DNA from 2 places in the Streptomyces sp. NPDC037290 genome. Region 2 is predicted to be linked to the other one. Evidence: riboswitches for the same ligand, from Rfam matches in the RefSeq annotation. Region 2 holds a riboswitch; the other holds the start of a gene.

Region 1 (9,283 bases), on a different contig from region 2:
CGGCCTGGAGACGCACGGCGACCAGATCCGCGCCGACCTGGGCGGCGAAATCGCCCTGGCCGCCGACCTCACCACGGTCGCCGCCGCCGACCTCGACCTGCACCCGGGCGCGGCTGTCTGGGCGACGGTCAAAGCGACGCAGACGCATGCATACCCGGCCTGAGCGGGTGGGCGCTCTACCGTGGGTGCCCATGACCCTGAGCATGCGCAACCAGCTCCCCGGCACGGTCACCGAGGTCCATCAGGGCGAGGCCATGGCGACCGTCAGGCTCCGCTTGGACGGCGGCCAGACCCTCATGGCGGCCATCACCAAGGAGTCCGCCGAGGATCTGGCCCTCGCCCCCGGCTCGGCCGTCCGCGCTCTGGTGAAGTCGACCGAGGTCTCCCTGGCCACGCAGCGGGTGGAGGGCCTGTCGATCCGCAACCAGATCGCGGGCGCGATCACCGGCCTGACGACCGGTGCCGTCATGGCCTCCGTCAGGATCTCCGTCGACGGCGGCGAACTGACCGCGGCGATCACGAAGGACGCGGTCGCCGATCTCGGCCTCTTCGTGGGCTCCGACGTGGTCGCCCTCATCAAGGCGACCGAGGTGTCCCTGGCGACGGCGTGACACGGGCGAGGGCCCCGCCCGGAAACCGGACGGGGCCCTTGGGACCACCGCTCGCTCAGTCCTCGTACGCGTCCAGCGGCGGGCAGGAGCAGACCAGGTTGCGGTCGCCGAAGGCCTGGTCGATACGGCGCACCGGCGGCCAGTACTTGTCGGCGACCGAGACACCGGCCGGGAAGACGGCCTCCTCGCGGCTGTAGGCGTGCTTCCACTCACCGCCGAGCGCGGCCGCGGTGTGCGGGGCGCCCCGCAGCGGGTTGTCCTCCGCGGGCCACTCGCCGGAGCCGACCTTCTCGATCTCCGCGCGGATGGCGATCATCGCGTCGCAGAACCGGTCCAGCTCGATGATGTCCTCCGACTCGGTCGGCTCGATCATCAGCGTGCCGGCCACCGGGAAGGACATGGTCGGCGCGTGGAAGCCGTAGTCGATCAGGCGCTTGGCCACGTCGTCCACGCTCACGCCGGTCGCCTTGGTCAGCGGGCGCAGGTCGATGATGCACTCGTGCGCGACCAGACCGCCGGGGCCGGTGTAGAGCACCGGGTAGTGCGGCTCCAGGCGCTTGGCGATGTAGTTCGCCGAGAGGACGGCCACCTGCGTGGCGCTCTTGAGGCCCTCGCCGCCCATGAGACGGACGTACGCCCACGAGATCGGGAGGATGCCCGCGGAGCCCCAGGGCGCCGCCGAGATCGGGCCCACGCCCGTCTCCGGACCGGCCGCCGGCTGCAGCGGGTGGTTCGGCAGGTACGGCGCCAGGTGCGAGCGGACCGCGACCGGGCCGACGCCGGGGCCGCCGCCGCCGTGCGGGATGCAGAAGGTCTTGTGCAGGTTCAGGTGGGAGACGTCACCGCCGAAGTGGCCCGGCTTGGCGAGGCCGACCAGCGCGTTGAGGTTGGCGCCGTCGACGTACACCTGGCCGCCCGCCTCGTGCACCTGGGCGCAGATGTCGGCGACGTGCTCCTCGAACACACCGTGCGTCGACGGGTAGGTGATCATGAGCACCGCCAGCTGGTCGCGGTACTGCTCGATCTTGGCCCGCAGGTCCTCGACGTCGATCTCGCCGTCCTCGGCGGTCCTGACGACGACGACCTTCATGCCGGCCATCACGGCGCTGGCGGCGTTGGTGCCGTGCGCGGAGGACGGGATGAGGCAGACCGTGCGCTGCTCGTCGCCGCGGGCCCGGTGGTAGCCGCGGACGGCCAGCAGACCGGCCAGCTCCCCCTGGGAGCCGGCGTTCGGCTGGAGGGAGACCTTGTCGTAGCCGGTGACCTCGGCGAGACGTTCCTCCAGCTCGTGGATGAGCGTGAGGTAGCCCTCGGCCTGCTCGGCCGGGGCGAAGGGGTGCAGCTGCCCGAACTCGGGCCAGGTGACCGGCTCCATCTCCGTGGTCGCGTTGAGCTTCATGGTGCAGGAGCCCAGCGGGATCATGCCGCGGTCGAGTGCGTAGTCGCGGTCGGCCAGCTTGCGCAGGTAGCGCAGCATCGCGGTCTCGGAGCGGTGCTGGTGGAAGACCGGGTGGGTCAGGTAGACGTCGGTGCGCAGCAGCGCCTCGGGCAGGGTGTCCTCGGCACTCGTGCCGAGGGCCTCGATGTCGCCCTCGACACCGAAGGCGGAGAAGACGGCGGCGAGCTGGGCCCGCTTGGTCGTCTCGTCGCAGGCGAGGGAGACGTGGTCGGCGTCGACGAACCGCAGGTTGACGCCACCCGCCCGGGCGGCTGCGACGACCTCGGCGGCCCGGCCGGGCACCCGCGCGGTGAGGGTGTCGAAGAACGCGCCGTGCACGATCTCGACACCGCCGGCCTTCAGGCCCGCGGCGAGGATCGTGGCGTACCGGTGCGTGCGCCGGGCGATGGTCTTCAGACCCTCCGGCCCGTGGTAGACGGCGTACATGCCGGCCATCACCGCGAGCAGCACCTGCGCCGTGCAGATGTTGCTGGTGGCCTTCTCCCGGCGGATGTGCTGCTCACGGGTCTGCAGCGCGAGGCGGTAGGCCTTGTTGCCGTCGGCGTCGACGGAGACGCCCACGAGGCGGCCGGGCAGGCTGCGTGCGAACTTCTCGCGGACCGCCATGTAGCCGGCGTGCGGACCGCCGAAGCCCATCGGCACACCGAAGCGCTGGGTGGTGCCGACGGCGATGTCCGCGCCCAGCTCGCCCGGCGAGGTCAGCAGGGTCAGCGCGAGCAGGTCGGCGGCGACGGTGACCAGGGCGCCCCGCTCGTGCGCCTGGTCGATGACCGGCTTGATGTCGCGTACGGCACCGGAGGCGCCCGGGTACTGGATCAGCACGCCGTTGATCTCGCGCGCGGCGACCTCGGCCGGGATGCCCTCGCTGAGGTCGGCGACGACTACCTCCACACCGGTCGGTTCCGCCCGCGTCTCGATCACGGCGATGGTCTGCGGCAGCGCGTCCGCGTCGACCAGGAACAGGCCCTTCTTGTTCTTGCCCATGCGCAGGGAGAGCGCCATCGCCTCGGCGGCGGCCGTGCCCTCGTCGAGGAGGGAGGCACCCGAGGTGGGCAGACCGGTGAGGTCGGCGACCACGGTCTGGAAGTTCAGCAGGGCCTCGAGCCGCCCCTGGGAGATCTCCGGCTGGTACGGCGTGTAGGCGGTGTACCAGGCCGGGTTCTCCATGACGTTGCGCAGGATGACGGGCGGCGTGAACGTCCCGTAGTACCCGAGCCCGATCATCGAGTCGAGGACCTGGTTGCGGTCGGCGAGCGCGCGGAGCTCGGCGAGCACCTCGGCCTCGGTGCGGGCGCCCGGCAGGTCGAGGGCGTCGGCGTTCTTGATCACGTCCGGGACCGCCGCGGCGGTCAGGTCGTCCAGCGAGCCGTAGCCGACCTGCGCGAGCATCTTGGCCCGCGCCTCCTGGTCGGGCCCGATGTGGCGCTGCTCGAACGGGATGCCCGCTTCGAGCTCCGAGAGCGGAATGCGGTGGGCGGTCATTGCGGAGGCCTCCTGGTCTGACGCGACCTTCGAAGGGCACCACGGCGCGGGTGCCCCGACGGCCTCCCCCTCTGTCATCTCAACCTGAGAGCTTCACCGGGTATCGGAGATCCCGGCTTTCACCGTCGGTGAGAGCGGTTGCCGTCGACACCCGCCCTGCTTTCCAGAGTGACCTCGTCCGTGCGGTACGTGGGCCTGAGAGATTCCGGGGAGGATTTGCTCCTTCGGCGCCTTCGACGTGGTCGAAGGACTCTCCCGCACGGGGTCAGCAGCCGCTGTCAGCCTACCAGCGAGGTCAACACCCGAGCCTTCGAGTGGCCGCCTCCCTGAATGTGCTCTTTCGTAGTGCTTACGGATGAGTTGCGACCAAGTGGAGGGAGAGGGACCGTGCAGACCGAGATCGATCCGCGCAACCTGATCGGCCGCAAGGCGTTCGACCGCAATGGCACCAAGATCGGCACCATCGACGAGGTCTACCTCGACGACGCGACCGGCGTACCCGAGTGGGCGGCCATACGCACCGGCCTGTTCTCCCGGGACGCCTTCGTCCCCCTGGAGCCCAGCGAACTGGTCGAGGGCTCCCTGCACGTCCCCTTCGACCGCGCCCTGATCAGGGACGCCCCCGACTTCGGCGTGGGCCGCCACCTCTCCCCCGAACAGGAACTCCAGCTCTACCACCACTACGGCCTCGACGTGACCCCACCCCCGTCCGTCCCGGACCACGACTTCGGCAAGCTGGCGGGATCGGAGGAGACCTGATCGCCACCTTCCGGAACCAGCGGCAACGGATCAGCGGTCTCCAGTGCGGGATCCGCGACGAAGAACGTCCGCACCCTCCCCGGAGGTGACTGCGGCGTCTCGAACCGCACGGTCACCCGCCCCAGCCCACTCCCCTGCACCCACCCGTGGCCGTACTCCGTGTGCCGTACGTCCTGTCCTGCCCGCCACTGCCGCTCCACAGCCTCCGCCCGCTCCACGACGAGCTCCGCCACGGCCTCCTGCGGTGTCTCGGTCCCCCGCGCGGGCATGGCCTGCGCGAACAAGTCCTCCTGCGTGTAGTCGGCGAGCCCGGAGACACCCACGCCGAGCAGCCGCACCCCGCCCGTGGTGTCCACGGAGTCCAGCAGCCGCGCGGCTGCCTCCCGCACGACCGCAGGGTCGTCCGTGGGGCCCCTGAGCGTCTCGGAGCGGGTGAGGGTCGAGAAGTCGTACCTCCGCACCTTCAGCACGATGGTCCGCCCGGAGAGCCCCGCCTCGCGCAGCCGTCGGACACACCGGTCGGCGAGCCGCTGCACCTCCAGGCCGATCCGCGGCCGGTCATGGATGTCCACGTCGTACGTGTCCTCGACCGACACCGACTTCGCCTCGCGCTCGGCCACCACGGGCCGCTCGTCGTGGGCCAGGGCCATGGCGTACAGCGCGTGCCCGTGCGCCTTGCCGAGCAGCCGGACCAGTTCGTCCTCGCCCGCCTCCGCCAGCTCCTCCACGGTGGTGATCCCGGCCCTGCGCAGATGGTCCCCGGTGGCCGGACCGACCCCCGGCAGGGTCCGCACCGGCAGCGGCGCCAGCAGGGCCCGCTCGGAGCCCGGCTCGATGAGCACCAGGCCGTCCGGCTTGGCCTGCTCGGAAGCGATCTTGGCGACCATCTTGGAGGCCGCGAGCCCGACCGAGCCGGTGAGTCCGGTGACCGCACGGATGTCCGCGCGCAGCTTGATCCCGGCCAGCCGCGCCGACTCCTCGTCCCAGGCCGTCCCCCCGGCCTCCAGGTCCACGAACGCCTCGTCCAGGCTGAGCGGCTCCACCAGCGGTGACAGCTCCCGCAGCAGCGCCATCACCTGCTCGCTGATCGCCCGGTACACGGAGAAGCGCGGCACCAGATAGGCGGCGTTGGGCGCCAGGCGGCGGGCCTGGGCCATGGGCATCGCCGAGTGCACCCCGAAGGCCCGTGCCTCGTACGACGCGGTGGCCACCACTCCGCGAGGTCCGAGGCCGCCCACGACGACCGCCTTCCCGCGCAGGCTCGGCTTGGATGCCTGCTCCACCGAGGCGTAGAAGGCATCCATGTCGAGATGCAGGATCGTGGGCGTGTTTCTCACATCTCCGATGCTGCACCACGGCACTGACAATGCCGGGCCTCGAAAGGGCCGGTGTCAGACCGCCCGGTTGCGGCGCCGTGCGAGCTCGTCCGCGGGGTTGTGCCCGACGAGGGTCTCCCCCGTGTCGATGCGCTCGCCGTGCAGCTGGGAGAGCGCGCTCTCCACGTCCCGCCACACCACCCCGACGGCGATCCCGAAGATGCCCTGGCCACCCTGGAGCAGGGCGTGGACCTCGTCCGGCGAGGTGCACTCGTAGACCGTGGCGCCATCGCTCATCAGGGTCATCCGCTCGAGGTCACGGAAACCGCGTTCCCTCAGGTGCTGGACGGCGCTGCGGATGTTCTGGAGCGACACGCCCGTGTCCAGGAACCGCTTGACGATCTTCAGGACGACGACGTCCCGGAAGCTGTACAGACGCTGTGTGCCCGACCCGTACGCGGGCCGGACGCTCGGCTCGACGAGCCCGGTGCGGGCCCAGTAGTCGAGCTGTCGGTAGGTGATGCCGGCGGCCGCACAGGCCGTGGGCCCGCGATAGCCGATCTCCTCGGACACCATGGACGCCGCCCCTCCGCCGTTCGGCACCGCCGTCGGCCGCTGCGGAGCGTGACCCACCGCGCTGCTGTGAACCGGGTACGGACCGCTCTCCCCCAGACCACGCACGGGAGCACCCCCAGCCGTACCGTCGCCGCTGGTTCTCACGCCGACCTCCGTCCTTGACCTGCCTTCACGACGGTAGGCAGTCACCAGGGGTGCGTCAACGATCGCCACACTCGGCACGCCGAGTGATAATCACCCTAGGAGTGGTTTCCCGTGTCCCACCGCGGGGAAAGGCTAGCCGAATGCTCTCGCGGGAAGCCGTAGGACGCTCTCCGTGGCCGGTGGCACATGCCCGTGCTCCGGGCCGGCGTTCACCGGCCCCTTCGCCGTCACTGGCTGCTCGTGCCGAAGTCCTCGGGCGAGATCTGGTCGAGGAACTCGCGGAACTTCTCCACCTCGTCCTCCTGCTCGTCCGGAATGGCGATACCGGCGTCGTCCAGCACCGTGTCACTGCCGTAGATCGGCGTCCCGGTGCGCAGGGCCAGCGCTATGGCATCGGAGGGGCGGGCACTGACCTCGACGCCGCTGGCGAACACCAGCTCCGCGTAGAAGACCCCTTCCCGCAGATCGGTGATGCGTACCTCGGTCAGCTCCTGGCCGACGGCCTCCAGCACGTCCTTGAACAGGTCGTGGGTCAGCGGCCTGGCGGGGGCCATGCCCTGCTGGGCGAAGGCGATCGCCGTCGCCTCCCCCGGCCCGATCCAGATGGGGAGGTAACGGTCGCCTCCCACTTCGCGCAGGAGCACGATCGGTTGGTTGGAGGGCATTTCGACCCGGACACCTACGACATCGAGCTCGTTCACACAGCAACCCTAGGCCGTGCCCGGGATGTTTGGGTAGTCGGGCCGGGAACAGGTGCCCGATCCGGCCTTCCGGGAGTCGCCGGTGTTCAGGGCAGCCGTACGCCCAGAGCGGTCTGCACCAGTGCCGCGTGCAGCTTCACGGTGAGCTCGGCCAGCTCCTTCGTACGAGCCTCGGCATGCGCCCTGGTCTGCGGATTGCGGTGGCGCTTGAGCGGGGCGACCACCTGGTCGACGAGTCCGGCCTCGCGGTCGGCCGCGGCCTTCATCACCCGGAGGTGGCGCGGCTCGATCCCGAACCGGCCCAGCTCGGCGACGAGCGAGACCACGGTGACCGCCTCGGCGTCGTACACCCCGTCTTCCAGCGGAGCGATGAGCCCGTACGACTCCCACTCCTTCAGCTCACCCTCATCTATCTCGGCGGCCGCCAGCAGCTCGTCCCTGCCCACCCGGGCCACCGTGCGCTCCCCGCGCGGCTCCGGAAGGTCCTCCGCCGTGCGCTGACGACCGACGACGGGCAGCTGGACGGTCTCACCCCGCTCCATGGCGTCCAGGCGCTCGCGGATCACCTTGAGCGGCAGATAGTGGTCCCGCTGCATCCTCAGCACATGGGCCAGGCGCTCGACATCCCCGGCGCTGAACTTGCGGTACCCGGAAGGGGTCCGTTGCGGCTCGATGAGTCCCTCGGACTCCAGGAAACGAATCTTGGAGATGGTGACTTCGGGGAATTCGTCGCGCAGCACGCTCAGCACCGTGCCGATGCTCATCAGCCCACTGTCCCTGGCGGCGGTACCGCTTCCGGCACCGCCGCTCGGTGTTTGAAGCATGGACCTTCCCTGGGAGTCCCCCGGACGCCGGTCCGGGGGAGGGTCAGATGCCGTGCCGGCTCGCGTAGAACACCAGCCGGTACTTGCCGATCTGCACCTCGTCACCGTTCGACAGAGCGACCTGGTCGATCCGCTCGCGGTTGACGTACGTACCGTTCAGACTGCCGACGTCGGCCACGGTGAACGAGCCGTCCGCCGAGCGCCGGAACTCCACGTGCCGACGCGAGACCGTGACGTCGTCCAGGAAGATGTCGCTCTGCGGGTGACGGCCGGCCGTGGTCAGGTCGCTGTCCAGCAGGAAGCGGCTGCCCGAGTTCGGCCCCCGGCGCACCACCAGCAGCGCCGAGCCCAGCGGCAGCGCGTCCACCGCGGCCTGCGCCTCCGGCGACAGCATCGGCATCTGGGTCTGACCGGTGACCTCGGCGTCGTAGGCCTCGATACCGGAGATCGAGATCGTGGACGTCGTCTCGGAGGCACGCTCCGGCGCCACTCCGGGGCGCAGGGGCGCGCCACAGTTGGAGCAGAAGCGTGCGTTATCCGCATTGCGGTTACCGCACCTCGTACACACCAGGGCCGACATGGACGGATCCTCCTGCTGCGGCTGCCCCGTCGGGGCGTTGGACGCGTACGGACCGGGGGCATACCCTCCGCCCGCACCTGAGGTTGACGGTTGCCCGAAACCTATGCCGCCGGACTGGGCAGGGTCAACCGACGCCCCGCCCTGACCTCCGGAAATGTCACCGCCCGGACCAGCGACCTGGTCCCGGAACAGTGGGCGCCGACCCTCCGCGTCAGGCTGCGCGCGATGCCGAGCGGTCGCGTTGTCGCTGCCCTCTCGTGCGCTCTTGCCGAACAACTTCGCAAACAACTTCACGGGCGATTCCCCTTGACCGAAACAGACCCGCCCGTGGGGCAGGACGAACCCTGATTGCCTACACCGGCCGAGCCGGACATTCTCACAACGTCCGTATCCACCAGACAGTTTCCACCACGCAGCACCCCTTCGGTGCGCCGACCCCCCGCAACCTCATGCCCCTGCCGGATGTCCCCCATGCACCGCCGGTTCACTGCGAGGACGACCGAGCGTAGTCAGGCCGCTTCGCCTGTCGCAAGGCGTCGACAACGATCTTGTCCGACTGCTCGACAGTCACCGTGGCCTGCTCCTTCTCCAGCGTCTGCACCACGCCTCCCGGGATGTTCAACGCGGGCTCGAGGTCCTGCGGCTTGCCGATGACCTTGAAACGATAGGGGGCGTTGATCTGGTTCCCGTCGACGCCGACACTCTTGCCGGCGCCCGTGAAGTAGGTGCCCGCGACCACCCGTACCCCGTTGACCTGAATGGCCTCCGCGCCGGCCGCGCGCAACTCCTGGATCGCGTCGAGCAGCATGTCCGCCTTGACCGTCCCCTTCG
Region 2 (9,283 bases):
GGCTGGGCCAGCGCGAACAGGGCCGCCTGGTTGGCGGAGGCCCCGGAGTGGGGCTGCACGTTGGCGTACTCGGCGCCGAACAGCTCCTTGATCCGGTCGATGGCGATCTGCTCGGCGACGTCCACGTGCTCGCAGCCGCCGTAGTAGCGGCGGCCCGGGTAGCCCTCGGCGTACTTGTTGGTCAGCACCGAGCCCTGCGCCTCCATCACCGCGAGCGGCGCGAAGTTCTCGGAGGCGATCATCTCCAGCGTGGACTGCTGGCGACCGAGCTCGGCGTCGACCGCGGCGGCGATCTCCGGGTCCAGCTCGTGCAGGGGCGTGTTCAGGACGGTCATGGGGCTACGACTCCTCAGCCGGCGTTCTGGGCGGTGTACTCGTCGGCGGAGAGCAGGTCGGCCGGCTCCTCCGTGACGCGCACCTTGAACAGCCAGCCGCCCTCGAAGGGGGCCGAGTTCACCAGCGACGGGTCGTTGACGACGTCCTCGTTGATCTCGGTGACCTCACCGCTGACCGGCGAGTACAGGTCGGAGACCGACTTGGTCGACTCCAGCTCGCCGCAGGTCTCGCCCGCGGTCACCGTGGAGCCGACGTCGGGCAGGTCGGCGTAGACCACGTCGCCGAGCGCGTTGGCCGCGAACTCGGTGATGCCGACCGTCGAGACGCCGTCCTCGGCGGCCGACAGCCACTCGTGCTCCTTGCTGTAGCGCAGCTGCTGGGGGTTGCTCATGGCCTGAATTCTCCTGTACGCGCGGGAGTGCTGGTGAGGGGGGACTGCTGGAGACGTGCGTGAGCAGCGGTGATGTGCCCGACGTCACTTTCACAGGTACGACTCAGAGGTACGACGGTGTCACTTCTGGCGCTTGTAGAAGGGCAGCGCCACGACCTCGTACGGCTCGTGGCTGCCCCGGATGTCCACGCCGACGCCCTCGGTGCCCGGCGCCGCGTGCGCCGCGTCGACGTACGCCATGGCGATCGGCTTGCCCAGGGTGGGGGAGGGGGCGCCGGAGGTGACCTCGCCGATCACCTCGCCGCCCGCGACGACGGCGTACCCGGCGCGCGGGACGCGGCGGCCCTCGGCGACCAGGCCGACCAGGACGCGCGGCGGGTTCTCCTGCGCGCGGGCGGCGGCCCGCTGGAGCGCCTCGCGGCCGACGAAGTCGCCCTCCTTCTCGAACTTCACCACCCGGCCGAGCCCGGCGTCGAAGGGGGTGAGCGAGGTGGTCAGCTCGTGCCCGTACAGCGGCATGCCCGCCTCCAGGCGCAGCGTGTCCCGGCAGGACAGGCCGCACGGGACCAGGCCGGCGCCCTCGCCGGCCTTGGTCAGGGCCTGCCACAGCTCCACGGCGTGCTCCGGCTTCACGAACAGCTCGAAGCCGTCCTCGCCGGTGTAGCCGGTGCGGGCGATCAGCGCGGGGACACCGGCGACCGTGCCGGGCAGGCCGGCGTAGTACTTCAGGCCGTCCAGGTCGGCGTCGGTCACCGACTTCAGGATGCCGGGGGACTGCGGGCCCTGGACGGCGATCAGCGCGTACGCGTCCCGGTCGTCACGGACCTCGGCGTCGAAGCCGGCGGCGCGCTCGGTCAGGGCGTCCAGCACCACCTGGGCGTTGGAGGCGTTGGCGACCACCATGTACTCGGTCTCGGCGAGCCGGTAGACGATCAGGTCGTCCAGGATGCCGCCGTCGGCCTGGCAGATCATGGTGTAGCGGGCGCGGCCGACGCCGACGGAGGCGATGTTGCCGACCAGGGCGTGGTCGAGGAGGGCGGCCGCGCCGGCGCCGGTGACGGTGATCTCGCCCATGTGGGAGAGGTCGAAGAGACCCGCCTTCGTGCGCACGGCGACGTGCTCGTCGCGCTCGGAGCCGTAGCGCAGGGGCATGTCCCAGCCGGCGAAGTCGGTCATCGTCGCACCGAGCGAGCGATGCACGGCATCGAGCGCGGTGTGACGGAGTTCAGTGCTGCTCATCGGTCGGTCGTCTCCCAGGGCAACAGGGATGGGGCGAGGAACGTTCCTCCCCATCTGTCATCGGAACCTGAGAGGTTCGCCAGGACCGCCACGGGGACGATCACGGCTTGCACCTTGGGTGGGGCCACTGTCGCAGCGGCCCGCTTTTCAGATGTGCCTCGCCCGCGCGGTAACGGGGCCTGAGAGATTCAAGGGAGGGACTTGCTCCTTCGGCGCCCCAGCGAAGGCTGCTGGGGACTCTCCCGCGCGGATTCAAACGGCCGGTATGCAGTTGGCGGGCACATCATTGCACGGCGTGCGGGCTTTTGTAACCGACCTGTGGCAGGACGCGGACCCCGTCGCCAACAGCGTCCATTACCTTCTCTTTACGGATCGCGGGAATGACGATGACCGAGCCGACAGGGGAGGACGATCACGGTGAACAGGACCCCGGTGTACGCCACCGTCACCACCGGCATCGCTGTGCCGAGGCAGCGCCGGGCCCCCGTCCCCGCTCCCGCCCCGGCCCCGGTCGTCCGTGACCTGCGCGACCGTGCCGGGCACGGCCCGCGCGCCCTGGTCTTCGGGCCCCGCGACCTCGCCGTGATCACCGGCCTGCCCGGCAGCGGCAAGTCCACCCTGATGGGGCGCGCGGTCGCCGGTCACCGCATCGACTCGCAGGACACCCGCGACCGCTTCGCGGCCCGCCTGCCCCGCGCGCTCCCGTACGCGCTGTACCGCCCCCTGGTCCGCCTCGCCCACTACGCCGGGCTGCGCCGCGCCCTGCGCAGCGGGGAGGGCGTCGTCGTCCACGACTGCGGCACCCAGCCCTGGGTGCGCGCCTGGCTCGCCCGCGAGGCCCGCCGCCGCGGCGGCACCCTGCACCTGCTCCTGCTCGACGTGGCACCCGAGACGGCCCGTGGCGGCCAGCGCGAGCGCGGCCGGGGCGTCTCCCGCTACGCCTTCCGCCGCCACCGCCGTACGACCGCCCGGCTGCTCGACGCGGTCGAGCGGGGCGAGCTGCCCGCGGGCTGCGGATCGGCGGTGCTGCTGGACCGCGCGGCCGCGGACGTCCTGCAGCGGATCGAGTTCACCGGGTGAGGCAGATCGCGTTCGGAGGGTGAGGGGCTGTCACAGGTACCCGCTAGCCTTCTTGCTCACAGTGGTTCCCAGCAGGCGGTAGGCAGATGGACTTCCCGGCGGACATTCCCGCGGACTTCCCGGCACAGGCGCACCCCCAGCCCCACGGCGGCTGGCCCGGCAACGAGCTGGAGGAGGTGCTCTCGGCCTCCCTCGGCATACCCGCCGCGGCCGGCCGGATCCTCGAGGTCCTGGGCCGCAGCCTGCTGTGGATCCCGCTGCCGAGCGGCGGCGGCCCGGACAGCGGCCCGCTGGACCTGCCCACGCTGGACATCGGCGGCCAGACGTACGTCCCGGTGTTCAGCTCCGAGGAGCAGCTGCGCCAGGCGGCCGGCTCCCACATGTCGTACACGATCGCCCCCGCCGTGGAGTTCGCCCGCGGTCTGCCCCCGCAGGCCGGCATCCTGGTGAACCCCGACGCCCTGGTCGGCATCCCGCTCCCGCCCGAGGCGGTGGCCGAGCTGTGCCGCGCCGGCCGCACCCCGCTCGACGGCCCGGGCACCGGCGGCCGGGTCCGTCTCTTCGAACCCGACTGGCAGGACGACCCGGTCGACTTCCTCTCCGCCGCGTCCGCCGAGTTCGCCGAGACCGGTGTCGTCCTCACCGCCCGCCGCTGCCTGGCCGCCATCGAGACGGCCGACCCGGTCATGTTCGTGGGCGTGGAACTCTCCCAGTGGGAAGGCGACCTGCGGACCCTTCCCATGCAGGCCCTCGGCCGGGCCCTGGGCAAGGTCCCGGTCACATGGCCGGTCAACCTCGTCCTCCTGGACGTGACGGACGACCCGGTGGCCGAATGGCTGAAGTCGAACGTCCGGCCCTTCTATCTGCACGGTCACTGAGTTCGCCCGGGGGGCGCGGGGAACCGCGCGAGTACCACCCACGCATCCGCACCCGCGCACGCACCCAGGACCCCGGGCTACTGGGCGCTTAAGCTGTCCCCACACACGGGGGCACGAAAAAGAGAAGGGCACGACAGGTGAGCGCGAGCCACAGCGGCAGCGTCGAGCACATGCTGCGCCAGGTCACCCCCGGCCGCTACGACGCCTACGAGGCCCTGCTGCGCGCCCTCGCCACCCCGTCCTCCGGCCAGATCTGGATGCTGCTGTGGCACGGCCAGGCCGGCTCCCCGGACGCCCAGTACGGAAACATGGAGGTCGACGGCTTCCAGTACGCCCCCTGCGTCACCTCCGCCCAGGAACTCTCGGCCAGCGGCTGGAACCGGTCGTACGAGGTCGTCGACGGACTCGACGTGGCCCGCACCCTCTACCCCGACCACTACGGCCTCTGGCTCAACCCGCACGCCCAGGGCGGCGGCGTCGGCATCCCCTGGCTGGACCTGCGCCGCATCGCGACGGGCCTGGACCGCCAGCCCGCAGGACCACTCCGGCTGACCGAACCCGGCATCGAGATCCCGCAGTTCTACGCTCTGCTCGCGCAGAACGCCCACCGCACCCCGGCCCTGCGCTCCCTGCGCCGCGCCTGGGTGCAGCCGGCGCTCGGTGCGCCGTACCTCTCCATCGGCCTGGACGTGTACGACACCTCGCCGGCCGCGGTCGACTCGGTGCGCGCGATGATGCAGCAGTCCGTCGGCGCGGTCCCGGAGGGCCTGCCGGTGTCGACGGTCGCGATGACCGACGACTACGACCCGGTCGTGATGTGGATGCGGGCCAACGCCCGCCCGTTCTACGACCGTGAGGCCCACGCCGCCCCCCAGCCCCAGCTCCAGGCCTCCCCCCAGGCGCCGGCCACCGGCTACGGCTATCCACCGGTGCCCGGACGCTACTGACCTGCACATAAGGGCCATAAGGCCCTTTCTCCACGGCGGTCCGTCCCCTCCTCACCGTCCGTTCGCCGCAACTCCCTGTCCGTATAACAGGAAACGCCTGCTTGCATCACGGTTGCGCATCCATTCCACGTCAAGGCTGGCGGCTGATCGCGCAAGCGTTGAAGACTCCCCCTTCAAGGGGTTCGCCCCTGTGTACGACGGACTGTTTGATGCCGCTACCAGCGGCAAGTGCGGGCCGGCTACCGCCGGTTGAGAGGGGTCCCAGCCTGATGACGGCACCATTGCACGAGCCGACCGCGGAAGCGGCCCCGGGTGCGGCAGAGGAAGCGGCGGTCGCGGCCACCGACGCGAAGGCCGTTCAGGGCCGTTCCCTGGGCCGGATCGCCTGGGAACGCCTCAAGCGGGACAAACTTGCCCTGACGGGCGGCGTCGTCGTGCTCCTCCTCATCGTGATCGCGTTGCTCGCACCGGTGATCACGAGCCTCGTCGGCCAGGACCCGGACGTCTATCACGAGAGCATGATCGATCCGCTGTTCGGCACCCCCAAGGGCTCCCTGGGCGGCATCAGCGGCGACCATCTGCTCGGCGTCGAACCGGTCAACGGCCGCGACATCTTCGCGCGCATCGTCTACGGTGCCCGGATCTCGCTGCTCGTCGGCTTCCTGTCCGCGGTCGTCGCGGTCGTGCTGGGCACCGTCCTCGGCATCCTGGCCGGCTTCTTCGGCGGCTGGGTCGACTCGGTCATCAGCCGGGTGATGGACGGCCTGCTCGCCTTCCCCCAGCTCCTGTTCATCATCAGCCTGGTCTCGGTGATGCCCAACCAGATGCTGGGACTGACCGGCACGGGCGTGCGCCTGCTCGTGATGATCCTGGTCATCGGCTTCTTCGGCTGGCCCTACATCGGACGTGTGGTCCGCGGGCAGACCCTCTCGCTGCGCGAACGCGAGTACGTCGAGGCGGCCCGCTCCCTCGGTGCCGGGCAGTTCTACATCCTCTTCAAGGAACTGCTGCCCAACCTCGTGGCGCCCATCATCGTGTACACGACGATGATGATCCCGACCAACATCCTCACCGAGGCCGCGCTCAGCTTCCTGGGTGTGGGCGTCAAGCCGCCTACGGCTTCCTGGGGTCAGATGCTGTCCAACGCGATCGACTACTACGACTCGGATCCCATGTACATGGTGGTTCCTGGCGTGGCGATCTTCATCACCGTGCTCGCCTTCAACCTCTTCGGTGACGGCGTGCGCGACGCGCTGGACCCCAAGGGCTCCCGCTGAACTGCCGTACCACAAGCGACCCGTGGCACCTGGCACGGGGTCTCTCATCTAATCCGGAGGATCCGAGATCGTGACTACCCAACGCACCTCAGGGCGGCGCAAGCAGGCCATGGCCGCTGCCGTAGTGGTCGCCGGGCTGCTGACCACGGCGGCGTGCGGCGGTGGCAAGGACGACAGCGGCAAGAACGGTGCGGCCGGCTTCGACGCCGCCAACAACAAGGTCGCCCAGGCTTCGCTCGCGAAGAAGGGCGGCGAGCTGAAGTTCGCCAGCGCCCAGGACGCCGACTCGTGGGACACCACCCGCGGTTATTACGGCATGGCGTGGAACTTCATGCGCTACTACAGCCGTCAGCTGGTCACCTACAAGACCGAGCCGGGTCAGACCGGTGCCGAGGTGCAGCCGGACCTCGCCACCGACATGGGCAAGGTCTCGGCCGACAAGAAGACCTACACGTTCACCCTGCGTGACGGCATCACGTGGGAGGACGGCAAGCCGGTCACCTCCAAGGACGTCAAGTACGGCATCGAGCGCATCTGGGCGCAGGACGTCCTGTCCGGCGGCCCGACGTACCTGAAGAACGTGCTCGACCCCAAGAACGCCTACCAGGGTCCGTACAAGGACAAGGCCGCGGACCACCTGGGCCTGAAGGCGATCGACACGCCGGACGACAAGACGATCGTCTTCCATCTGCCGCAGGCCAACTCGGACTTCCTGCAGATGCTGGCGCTGCCGTCGGCGTCCCCGGTCCGCCAGGACCAGGACACCAAGTCCAAGTACGCGCTGCACCCGTTCTCCTCGGGCCCGTACAAGTTCCAGGCGTACGAGCCGGGCAAGGACCTCGTCCTGGTCCGCAACACCAGCTGGAAGCAGTCCTCGGACCCGGTCCGCAAGGCGTACCCGGACAAGATCAGCATCAAGTTCTTCACCAACGCCAACGACATGGACCAGCGCCTGATCGCGGGCGACTACGACCTGGACCTGAACCAGACCGGCATGTCGCCGCAGGGCCGCACCGTGGCCCTGAAGGAGCACAAGGGCAACCTGGACAACCCGGTCTCCGGCTACATCCGTTACGCGGTGTTCCCGCAGAGCGTGAAGCCGTTCGACAACATCCACTGCCGCAACGCCGTCATCTACGGTGCGGACCACGTGTCGCTGCAGACCGCGCGTGGTGGCCCCATCGCCGGTGGTGACATCGGCACCAACATGCTGCCGCCGTCCGTCCCGGGCGCCGAGGGCCAGAAGTACGACCCGTTCCAGATCGCCGGCGCGAACAAGAACGGCAACGTGGCCAAGGCCAAGGAGGAGCTGAAGGCCTGCGGCAAGCCGAACGGCTTCAGCACCACCATCGCCGTCCGCAACAACAAGCCGGTCGAGGTGGCCACCGCCGAGTCCCTCCAGGCGTCGCTGAAGAAGATCGGCGTCAACGTCCAGATCGACCAGTACGACGGCTCGCAGACCACCGGCATCATCGGTAGCCCCTCGAACGTGAAGAAGAAGGGCTACGGCATCATCATCATGGGCTGGGGTCCGGACTTCCCGACCGTCCAGGGTTACGGCCTGCCGCTGTGGAACAGCAAGTACATCGAGCAGAGCGGCAACAACAACTACGCCCTGATCAAGGACAAGACGATCGACGGGCTGTTCGACCAGTACGTCAAGGCGACCAGCCCGACCCAGCAGGCCGGCATCGCCCAGCAGCTCAACCACAAGGTCATGGAGGGCGGCTACTACCTGCCGTTCACCTTCGAGAAGTTCATCAACTGGCGCTCCTCGCGACTGGCCAACGTGTACACGACGAACGCGTACAGCGGTATGTACGACTTCGTCAACCTGGGCCTGAAGTCCTCGAAGTAACCCCGGCACACCCGCCGTACGGCACGAAAGGCAGGTGAAGGCCGGCGCGGCGTGACCGCGGGCCCCCGGACGACCTCCGGGGCCCGCGGTCCGCGGCGGGCCGTAAGCTGTGCTCGCTTACCTCATCAGGCGGCTGTTCGCCGCCGCAGTGATGCTGGTGGTCATCATCACGGTGGTCTTCTGCATCTTCTTCGTCGTCCCCAAGTGGGCGGGCGTCGACATCGCCACGAGCTTCGTCGGCAAGCAGGCCGACCCGGCCGCCGTCGCGGCGGTCCGGGAGAAGCTGGGTCTGGGCGACCCGGTCTACGTCCAGATCTGGGAGTTCTTCAAGGGCATCTTCGTGGGCCGTACCTACTCGGCCGGCGGCGATGTCACCCACTGCGCGGCGCCGTGCTTCGGCTACTCCTTCCGCAGTGAGCAGGCCGTGTGGCCGGTGCTGACCGACCGCTTCCCGGTGACCCTGGGTCTCGCGCTCGGCGCGGCCGTGCTGTGGCTGGTCTTCGGTGTCGCGGCGGGTGTCCTCTCCGCCCTCAAGCGGGGCAGCCTGTGGGACCGCGGCGCGATGGTCGTCGCGCTCGGCGGTGTCTCGCTGCCGATCTACTTCACCGGTCTGCTGTCGCTGGCCATCTTCAGCTACGGCCTGAACCTGATCGACGCCCAGTACGTCCCGCTCAGCTCGAGCTTCACGGGCTACTTCGGCGGCATGATCCTTCCGTGGATCACGCTGGCCTTCCTCTACGCGGCGATGTACGCGCGCATCACCCGCGCCACCATGCTGGAGATCCTCGGTGAGGACTACATCCGCACGGCGCGTGCCAAGGGCCTCAAGGAACAGGTCGTCATCGGCAAGCACGCCATGCGCTCCACGATGACCCCCATCCTGACCATGCTCGGCATGGACCTCGGCGCCCTCATCGGCGGCGCGATCCTGACCGAGACCACGTTCAGCCTGCCCGGCCTCGGCCAGAAGGTGCTGGACGCGATCAAGAACCAGGACCTCCCCTTCATCCTCGGTGTCACCCTGATCACCTCCCTCGCGGTGCTGATCGCCAACCTCGTGGTGGACATCCTGTACGCCGTGATCGACCCCCGAGTGAGGCTCTCATGACCGAACTCAGCAAGACCGGAGCGGCCGTGGGCGAGCCCACCAGCTCCTCGCCCGCGTCGACCTCCTTCCTGGAGGTGCGCGACCTGAAGGTGCACTTCCCGACCGACGACGGTCTGGTGAAGTCCGTCGACGGGCTCAGCTTCCAGCTGGAGAAGGGCAAGACCCTCGG

What was found. Region 2 has a riboswitch for glycine ahead of gcvT (glycine cleavage system aminomethyltransferase GcvT). Riboswitches for the same ligand answer to the same signal wherever they lie in the genome.
Region 1: linked by a shared signal. The riboswitch ahead of gcvP (aminomethyl-transferring glycine dehydrogenase) and the one ahead of gcvT (glycine cleavage system aminomethyltransferase GcvT) in region 2 are both predicted to bind glycine.

Annotation. Positions count from the first base shown of each region.
Region 1 covers NZ_JBVJVZ010000004.1:5,306-14,588, reverse strand. Annotated here, with positions in the region: gene ACZ7HQ_RS14905 (ABC transporter ATP-binding protein) at 1-163, shown strand, start outside; gene ACZ7HQ_RS14900 (TOBE domain-containing protein) at 192-611, shown strand; gene gcvP (aminomethyl-transferring glycine dehydrogenase) at 667-3,552, opposite strand; glycine riboswitch at 3,726-3,820, opposite strand; gene ACZ7HQ_RS14890 (PRC-barrel domain-containing protein) at 3,940-4,311, shown strand; gene ACZ7HQ_RS14885 (DNA polymerase IV) at 4,233-5,648, opposite strand; gene ACZ7HQ_RS14880 (MerR family transcriptional regulator) at 5,703-6,347, opposite strand; gene ACZ7HQ_RS14875 (bifunctional nuclease family protein) at 6,575-7,048, opposite strand; gene ftsR (transcriptional regulator FtsR) at 7,135-7,872, opposite strand; gene ACZ7HQ_RS14865 (FHA domain-containing protein) at 7,916-8,746, opposite strand; gene ACZ7HQ_RS14860 (DUF881 domain-containing protein) at 8,937-9,283, opposite strand, start outside.
Region 2 covers NZ_JBVJVZ010000010.1:251,248-260,530, reverse strand. Annotated here, with positions in the region: gene glyA (serine hydroxymethyltransferase) at 1-335, opposite strand, end outside; gene gcvH (glycine cleavage system protein GcvH) at 350-727, opposite strand; gene gcvT (glycine cleavage system aminomethyltransferase GcvT) at 848-1,966, opposite strand; glycine riboswitch at 2,011-2,123, opposite strand; glycine riboswitch at 2,124-2,221, opposite strand; gene ACZ7HQ_RS30855 (P-loop nucleotide/nucleoside kinase family protein) at 2,384-3,046, shown strand; gene ACZ7HQ_RS30850 (enhanced serine sensitivity protein SseB) at 3,133-3,924, shown strand; gene ACZ7HQ_RS30845 (enhanced serine sensitivity protein SseB C-terminal domain-containing protein) at 4,095-4,871, shown strand; gene ACZ7HQ_RS30840 (ABC transporter permease) at 5,141-6,148, shown strand; gene ACZ7HQ_RS30835 (ABC transporter substrate-binding protein) at 6,219-8,006, shown strand; gene ACZ7HQ_RS30830 (ABC transporter permease) at 8,116-9,114, shown strand; gene ACZ7HQ_RS30825 (ABC transporter ATP-binding protein) at 9,111-9,283, shown strand, end outside.